DNA from 2 places in the Afifella sp. H1R genome. Region 2 is predicted to be linked to the other one. Evidence: riboswitches for the same ligand, from Rfam matches in the RefSeq annotation. Region 2 holds a riboswitch; the other holds the start of a gene.
What was found. Region 2 has a riboswitch for cobalamin ahead of cobU (bifunctional adenosylcobinamide kinase/adenosylcobinamide-phosphate guanylyltransferase). Riboswitches for the same ligand answer to the same signal wherever they lie in the genome.

Region 1: another riboswitch for cobalamin. It lies ahead of L0F51_RS10510 (DUF4198 domain-containing protein); the one in region 2 lies ahead of cobU (bifunctional adenosylcobinamide kinase/adenosylcobinamide-phosphate guanylyltransferase).

The regions. Positions count from the first base shown of each region.
Region 1 covers NZ_JAKEDY010000001.1:2,209,996-2,214,200, reverse strand. Annotated here, with positions in the region: gene L0F51_RS10515 (DEAD/DEAH box helicase) at 1-976, shown strand, start outside; cobalamin riboswitch at 1,138-1,351, shown strand; gene L0F51_RS10510 (DUF4198 domain-containing protein) at 1,510-2,307, shown strand; gene cbiM (cobalt transporter CbiM) at 2,323-2,955, shown strand; gene L0F51_RS10500 (cobalt ABC transporter permease) at 2,952-3,590, shown strand; gene cbiQ (cobalt ECF transporter T component CbiQ) at 3,593-4,205, shown strand, end outside.
Region 2 covers NZ_JAKEDY010000001.1:992,195-996,399, forward strand. Annotated here, with positions in the region: gene cobN (cobaltochelatase subunit CobN) at 1-760, opposite strand, end outside; gene cobW (cobalamin biosynthesis protein CobW) at 762-1,796, opposite strand; gene cobU (bifunctional adenosylcobinamide kinase/adenosylcobinamide-phosphate guanylyltransferase) at 1,793-2,323, opposite strand; cobalamin riboswitch at 2,660-2,870, opposite strand; gene L0F51_RS20120 (hypothetical protein) at 2,869-3,288, opposite strand; tRNA gene L0F51_RS04685 (tRNA-Asn) at 3,379-3,454, shown strand; gene L0F51_RS04690 (AzlC family ABC transporter permease) at 3,936-4,205, shown strand, end outside.

The DNA of each region.
Region 1 (4,205 bases), 1.2 Mb from region 2:
CCCGGTGTCGCGCCCGATCGAGCAGATCGCACAAAGCGTCATCAACGTGGCGAGTGCCGGCAAGCGCGACATGCTCGTCGATCTTCTCGGCACGGCCGATATGGAGCGGGCGATCGTCTTCACGCGCACCAAGCGCGGGGCCGACCGCGTCAGCCAGCATCTCGACAAGGCTGGCCTGCGCTCGGCTGCGATTCACGGCAATAAGAGCCAGAATCAGCGCGAAAAGGCACTCGGTGCCTTCCGCAACGGCCGTGTGTCCGTTCTGGTCGCGACCGATATCGCGGCGCGCGGCATCGACATCGACGACGTCTCGCATGTCGTCAACTTCGAGCTGCCGAACGTGCCGGAGGCCTATGTGCACCGCATCGGGCGGACCGCGCGCGCCGGCAAGAGCGGCATCGCGATCTCGCTGTGCGATCATTCCGAGCGGGGTCTTCTGCGCGACATCGAAAAGCTGATCGGCAAGAGGATCGATGCGCATGGTGCGGCCCCGCGGCGCGAGGCAGTCGCGACCCAGGCCGGGGCCGAGGTGGTCGGCGAAACCGATGAGGCGCCGTCTGCAGGCGTGCGCCAGCAGGCGGGCGAGCGGCGCGACGAAAGATCACGCCAGCCCGGCAAGCGCACTTCACCCTCACGCAACCGCCGGCGCTCGGGCAACAAACCCGCGGCCTTCGAAGCTCGCTCCGAGGGGCGCAACGAAGGGCGGAGCGACGGGCGGAATGAAGGCCGCAACGGCGATGCCCCGAAAGGCGGACGCAACCGCAGGCCGGAAGGTGCCGAAGGAGGCCGTTCGGCCAAGCGGGCCGAGGGCGGCGCGCCCAAGAGCCGCAAAAGTGGCGCGGATGGCCGGCGTGACGGGCCCCGCCGCGACGGCGGCCGCGGCAACGAGGGCGCCCAGGCCGGTCTGGAACGGATGCTGCGCAAGAGCGGCAAACCAAAAACCGGGGCCGGCGACAAGCAGGTCGCCGCGCGCTGAACGCCTGAACACGTTTGATTTTGAGAGGGCCGGCCGCCATGTGCGGTCGGCCTTTTTTGTGCCGTTGCACGCCCTTCGGCGTCGTCCGTTGCCGGCAAAGGAAAGTCGTGCCGGGCATAGCTGCTCAACGTGCACGGCATTGACAATTATGGCCATTCGCCGGCAGATGGGGCGTCAACGGTTTCCGGACGCAAAGCGACCGGATTAAAAGGGAACACGGTGAGGCGTACCCAGCAGGGACCGAAACCGTGGCTGCCCCCGCAACTGTGAGCGGCGAGCAGGGCTTCAACATGTCACTGGCGCATATGCGCTGGGAAGACGAAGCCACGCTGTGACCCGCAAGCCAGGAGACCTGCCGCTGACGCGCGACGCCGGGCCACCGGTGCCGCACCGCAACGGACGCCGGGGTGAGCGTCTGGCGGTGGAACGGCGCCAGGAATCCCATTTGCGCCCAATCCACGCCAAAACCCCGATCGTCCTTTCCGCATCACTGTCGCGGTTCGTCCGCCACAGTCATTGGAGAGACGATACGAATGAAACTTCGTAAGTTTGCCTGTGCCGCCCTCACATCGGCGGCGTTCCTTCTTCCCGCCGCAGCCGAAGCGCATTTTCAGCTGATCTATACGCCCGAGGTGAACCTCGCCGAGCCGGGCGACGTGCCGCTGAAGCTGATCTTCTGGCACCCCTTCGAGAACGGCCATGTCATGGATATGGGCGCGCCGGAAGAGTTCTACGCCGTCTTCCGCGGCAAGAAGATCGATCTCAAGGACAGCCTCAAGCCGATCTCCTTCGAGGGGCTCGAAAACAGCGCGCAAGCCTTCGATGCCACGCTGCCGGCCAAGCGCGCCGGCGATTACACGCTCGTCGTCGTGCCTCAGCCCTATTACGAGGAGAGCGAGGACATCTACATCCAGCAGATCGCCAAGGCCTATCTGAACCGGGCGCAATTGCCGACCGACTGGGCCGAGCCCAAAGAGCTTGCGACGGAAATCGTGCCGCTCGATCGCCCGACCAACATTCTGGCCGGCTCCACCTTCACGGGGCGCGTCCTGTCGGAAGGCAAGCCGGTCGCAGGCGCCGAGATCGAAGTCGAATACATGGCGGCCGAGCCCTCCATGGACGAGAACAAGCCCACCGAACCCAAAGCCTCGCCGATGCCGGGCGGTGCCGTCGTCGCGATGAGCGACGAGAACGGCTACTTCACCTTCGGCGTCCCGAAAGCCGGGTTCTGGGGCTTTGCCGCGCTCGGTACGGGTCCGAAGACGGAGTTCGAGGGCAAAGAGCTCTCGCAGGACGCCGTCATCTGGGTGCGCGCCTACGACGTCGAGTGACGGCAGGAGGGATCGATGCATATTGTCGACGGAGCTCTCGCCAATGACGTCGTCATCGGGGGAGCGGTGCTCGCGGCCGGGGGCATCGCGCTCGGCCTCAAATCGCTGACGGCGGAAAAAATGCCGGCCGCCGGGGTGTTGAGCGCGACGTTCTTCGTCGCCTCGCTCATCCATGTTCCGATCGGTCCCTCCAGCGTCCATCTCATCATGAACGGTCTGGCCGGGCTGGTGCTCGGCTGGGCCGCCTTTCCGGCGCTGTTCGTCGGGCTTCTTCTGCAAGCGGTGTTCTTCGGCTTCGGAGGGCTCACCGTGCTCGGGGTGAATACGCTCAACATCGCGCTGCCGGCGGTGATCGTCTATTATCTGTGCCGGCGGGGGATCGCCTCCAATTCGCTGACGGTCGCCGCGATTTCAGGCGCCATCGGCGGGGGGCTCGCGATCGCGCTGACGACGGCGTTCGTCGCGATCGCTCTGGCGCTGTCCGGCGACGAATTCATCCCGGCCGCCAAGCTCGTCTTCTTCGCCCATATCCCGATCATGATCATCGAAGCGCTGGTGACGGGGGCGGCCGTGGTTCTCGCCCGCCGCGTCAAGCCGGAGCTCTTCGCCACTTTCAATCGGTCCGCTGCCGAGGAGGTCGCGCTATGAGAAAGCTCTGCGCAGCCCTCGTTTTTCTGGCTCTTCTGCCCGCATCGCAGGCTCTCGCTCACAAGGTCATCGCGTCGGTCTATGCGTCCGGCGATGTCGTGGAAGGCGAGGTCGGCTTTTCCAATGGCGACATGGCGAGCGATGCGACGGTCGAGGTGTTCGACGACAACGGCAACAAGCTCGGCGAGGCGGTAACCGACGAGACCGGAGCCTTCACCTACAAGCCCGAAAAGGCGGTGCCGCTCGTCTTCAAGGCCAATCTCGGCGCGGGCCATGTGGCGCAGGTGCGGATGTCGGCCGAGGAGCTGCCGGAGATCGGCGGTGCGGAGGCCTCATCGCCGGCGCTGGTCGCTGCCGAAGCTGCGGCCGGTGCCGCCGAGCCGGCGTCTTCCGGCGACGAGACTGGGGGAGCGACCGCCCAAAACTCCGGCGTCGACCTCGCCGCGCTTCTTGAAGCACAGCACGAGATGATCACCGAAGCGGTGCAGAAACAGGTGATCCCGCTCCGGCGCGATATCGACGCCTATAAGGAGAAGCACGACATGCAGAGCATCCTCGGCGGGATCGGCTATATCTTCGGCATCTTCGGCGTCGCGTTCTATATCGCGGCCCGGCGCAAGATGACGGCGGCCTGACGATGAGCCACGTTCTCTCAGCCGGACGGCGTGCGCTCACCGATACGGGCGAGGCCAAGGGTACGCTGATCGATGGCATCGACGTGCGCACCCGCATCGTCGTTGCTGTCGCCTTCGCCATCGTGATGGTGAGCCTGCAGGATCTCGCGGTTTTGGCGACCGGGCTTCTGGCGGCGTTCTTCCTGATGCTGTCGGCGCGGCTGCCGGTCGCGCGGACGCTCAAACGCATGGCGATGATGGACAGCTTCATCATCTTCCTGATCGCCATGCTGCCCTTCACCGTGCCGGGCGATGCGATGTTCACCGTCTTCGGCTTTGCGGCGAGCTGGCAGGGGCTGCGGCAGGCGGCGGAGATCGCGCTGACGGCGAACGCCGTCATCCTCGCCTTGATGGCGCTCGTCGGCTCCACCGAGCCGGTGACGCTCGGCCATGCGCTGCGGCGTTTGATGGTGCCGGAAAAGCTCATCTACCTGCTGATGTTCACCGTGCGCTATGTCGACGTGCTGCAGCAGGAATATCAGCGCCTGCGCATGGCGATGAAGGCGCGCGGATTTCGCCCCTCGAACAACCGGCACACCTATCGCTCCGTCGGCTATCTCGTCGGGATGATGCTAG
Region 2 (4,205 bases):
TCAGGATGAGCGCAGGATCGTGCTCCTGAAACAGCCCCATTACGAACTCTTTGTCCGCCGCCGCCTTGAGGCTTGAGACGAAAACCGGAAGCGGCCGCAGTCCCCGTTCGGCAAGAGCCGTAGAAAGCGCTTCCACCGGCGCCGTCTGACCCGATTGCACGAGCGCACGATAGAAGACGATCGCCGCAGTCGGCACCTCGCCCTCAAACTTCCGCCCGCCCTCGTAAACGCCGAAAGCCGGCACCGTCTTCGGTGGCGGAGGCGCCTTGTCATACCCGAGAAGATGACCCGAGAACCGCAACGCGTTTTCGAAATTCTCCGCCCCGCCCTCGACCAGATAGGACCAGAGAAGCCGCGTTTCGTCGGCGCCGAGCGTGCCCTCGGCCGCAAGGTCGCCGTCCCATTTGGTATCGCCTGGCATCAACGCCACTTTGGCGCCTGAGCCGCGCGCGATCCGCAGCGTCTCCTCGACGCCGTAGCGCCAATAGCCGACGCCGCCGAGAAGCCGAACGACGATCAGCTTCGCCTCGGCCAGCACCTTCTCGACATAGAGATCGACCGAATAGGGATGCGCGAGCGACATCCAATTGGCGAGCCGAATGGCCGGAAAATCATCCGCCAGCCGGTTCGCCGCCGCAGCCAACCCGGCAATCTCGGTGTCGGCTGCGGAAAGGATGACGATGTCGCCCGGGCTCTGATCGAGATCGACCGCTTCGGAGGCCGCGTCGAGCCCCCGACTCTGGCCCTTGAAGATATGCAATTCAGCCTCCGAGGGCCTCCGTGACGGCCGCCCGATCGACATCGGACAGGCCGATCACCACGAGCTTCGGCTCGCCCGACGATTCACCGTTGCCGCGGTCGAACCAGCTCTCCAGCCTCTGACCCACGGCCTGGACGACCAGCGGCACCTTTTTGCCGTCGATCGCAAGGCGACCCTTGATGCGCAGAACGCCAGGCATGGCGAGCGCCTTGGTGATGCGTGCTTCGGCCTCGGCCTTGTCCGGCGCTGTCACGGCGATGCTGAAGGAATCGAAATCGTCGTGCTCGTGCTCCTCGCCTTCCATTTCATGGTGCGAAAGCCGGGTCTCGCTGTCGTCCTCCGCCCCGGCCCCGACGCCCAGGAGCACTTCGGGCGGCACGATGCCATGCGTGGCACGAATGAGCGACGCAGCGACGCGCTTGTCATCTCCGACGCGCTTTTCCACCCGCAGCATGCCCGCCTCATCGACGAGATCGCTCTTCGACAAGATGATGAGATCGGCACAGCGAAGCTGATCCTCGAACAATTCCTCGATCGGATCGTCATGATCGAGCGACTGGTCGGCTTCGCGTTGCGCGACGAGCTTCGCTTCGTCGCTCGCCATACGACCGGCCGCGACGGCCTCGGCATCGACGACGGTCACCACCCCATCGACGGTCACCCGGTCGCGGACAGCAGGCCAGGCAAAAGCTTTGACGAGCGGCTGTGGCAGAGCGAGCCCCGAGGTCTCGATGACGATGTGATCGGGCGCCTGGCCGCGTGCGAGGAGCCCCTCCATCGCCGGCAAAAAATCGTCCGCCACCGTGCAGCAGATGCAGCCGTTGGAGAGCTCGACGATATCCTCCTCACCGCAGGCGGGGCTGCCGCAATCGGAGAGAAGCCCGCCGTCGAAGCCCATATCGCCGAACTCGTTGACGATGAGGGCGATCTTTCTGCCGTTCGCATTTTCGAGGATGTGGCGAATGATCGTCGTCTTTCCGGCTCCAAGGAAGCCGGTGATGATCGTCGCGGGAATGCGTTCCGAAGCGTTTGTCATGAAGGAAGCTGTCCTTTCAGTGCCAGAGGCAGACCGGCCGCCATGAAGACGACCAGCTCCGCCGAGCGGGCGATTTCCTGGTTGAGACGGCCCTGCGCATCGCGGAAGCGACGAGCCAGGGCGTTATCGGGGACTATGCCGAGGCCGACCTCGTTGGAGACGAGGACGACGGGGCCTTTCGCCGCGGCGAGGGCTGCGCAGAGCTCGCGCGTACGCACGGCGAGGTCCTCTTCGGCGAACAAAATGTTGGAAAGCCAGAGTGTGAGGCAGTCGACGAGCAGGGCCCGATCCGGCGCGGCCTCCCCGGCGATGACGTCCGCAAGCGCGACCGGCTCCTCGACGGTGCGCCATGCCGGTCCGCGCCGGGCCCGATGTGCGGCGATGCGCTCACCCATCTCCGCATCGTCGTCTGCGGGAGGACACGTCGCGACGTAGACGGGGTTGAGCCCGCTTTCCTCCACGAGGCGTTCCGCATAGGCGCTTTTTCCCGAGCGGGCGCCGCCCAAAACGAGTGCCGTGGTTATCATGAGGATTTCGCGGAGCGTTTCCGCGCCAGATGCCAGGCCGACGACACGAGCGGTCGGATGCTTACCGTCCTGCCGGTCGCCATGACGGCCGCATGACCCACGGCCATGCCTTGAACGTGAGGAAACATGACTGCCTCAACGGCAGCGCGGCGAAGACGCGTTTTCTGAAAGATCAGGCGGCGGACACCGCCCGGGCATGGAAGCGAAACCGCTCTGCACGGTGCGCAGATCGTTGGCGATCAATGCGGCGCACCCGGCTCGAGCCCTGGATGGAATCGCCGACGGAAATGTTCCGGAACTTTGCATGCTATCCCCTTTGCCGTCCCTCCGACGGCGTTCGAGTTGCCCTGGTCCGGCAGGTCTCCTGGCTTGCGGGTCTCCGCCCTTCTGCGCCTTCCCGTTGCCGGTGGCTTATGCAGGGGGCTCGCCGCGTACAGTTGCGGGGGCAGCTGCGGATGAGGGATCCCGATCTGGGTCATCCTGTCGCATTCCCTTTTGATCCCCAGGTGCTGTGCACCATTCGGGAACCGGAACCATTTCAAAGACTAAACGGAATCGGAAGACTGTCGCAAGCGCGATTCCGCCGATCGCTCCGTTTCGCTCATGCGTGTATCGCCTGGCGAAACGAACGGCGTCTGCGAATCGATTTTGCCGGCAACGGCCACCTTCCCATTGCCATTTCCCGCGGGCGCGGCCACGTCGAATCGCCGCGCCACGCCCGGATAACGCGTGTAGATCCACACGGTGAACCGCCGCCGCCAGCGCCGCACCGCGGGAATATCGATCGACAACACGATCAGCCCGAGCGGCAGCATCCACAGGCCGAGCACCGGAAGGAAGGCGAAGAGACCGCCGAGAACCAGCAGAATCCCGATACCAACACGCAGAAGCGGGCTGTGCGGCAGAGGCATCTGCCGGCCAAAAAGATGGAGGCGCGAGCGCCGCTTCCTGTCGTTCTTTACCACTTCGGCTTCCTGCCTGTTTTGCATGCGTCAAAAATGGGCTGCGAAAGGATGCTTGCAATGCCCGATGAGTTTGGTATATCGCGCCCCAATTCCCCGGTAGCTCAGTTGGTAGAGCAAGCGGCTGTTAACCGCTGGGTCGCTGGTTCGAGTCCGGCCCGGGGAGCCACCTTCCTTCTCTTCTCATCCCACGATCTCGTCGAAACCGTGTCTTCACGGTGGGTGCCAAAACGGTGGGTGCCAAAAACTGTGAGCACCCGGACCGGCCTGGCCAGGGCAACGGCGCCTGGCCATTCACACGCCGCTCCCGCCTCCATCGACGCGAAGAAGATCGGAAACGATCGCCGTTCGACCTCGAAGGCGGGGTTCACGAGGCGATTCGCAACGCGCCGAGCCCTGCGCAGAATCAGACGTCTCCACGCAGCAGCGGATGCGCAAAATGCGATCGAACGCAGAGAGATTCGCGACGGTCGCTCACGCGCCATCAAAGTTGAAGCGAAAGCAACTTGATTGTTATCATATGTAACGGCGCACGATATTGTGCCGAAATGAAGTCTATTCATTTCGATTAGTTTTTCTGGACACAATATACAAGCTGGAATAAACGGATGGTCGATATTCTACATTGAGATACGCCCTCCCCCGATGCAATGACAAACTCCCCAAACCTCTCCAGCGACGAAGAGGCGTCCGCAGGACACGTTTTCCGTATCGCCGTCGGCGACGCTCTCGTCGTGATTCTGACTTTCCTCGTGATGTTCATGGGCGTCGGCCAGCTCAGCGCTGAAGCCGGTCTCAACGCCGTGCAGACCGCCTTGATGACCAGCCTCACGGTCGCCGCGCCCGCTCAGGCTGCCGCCATGCAGATCCTGACGAGCGAGGGCGCAACCGCCGGCGCCTGGGCCGCGGCCGTCGTCGCC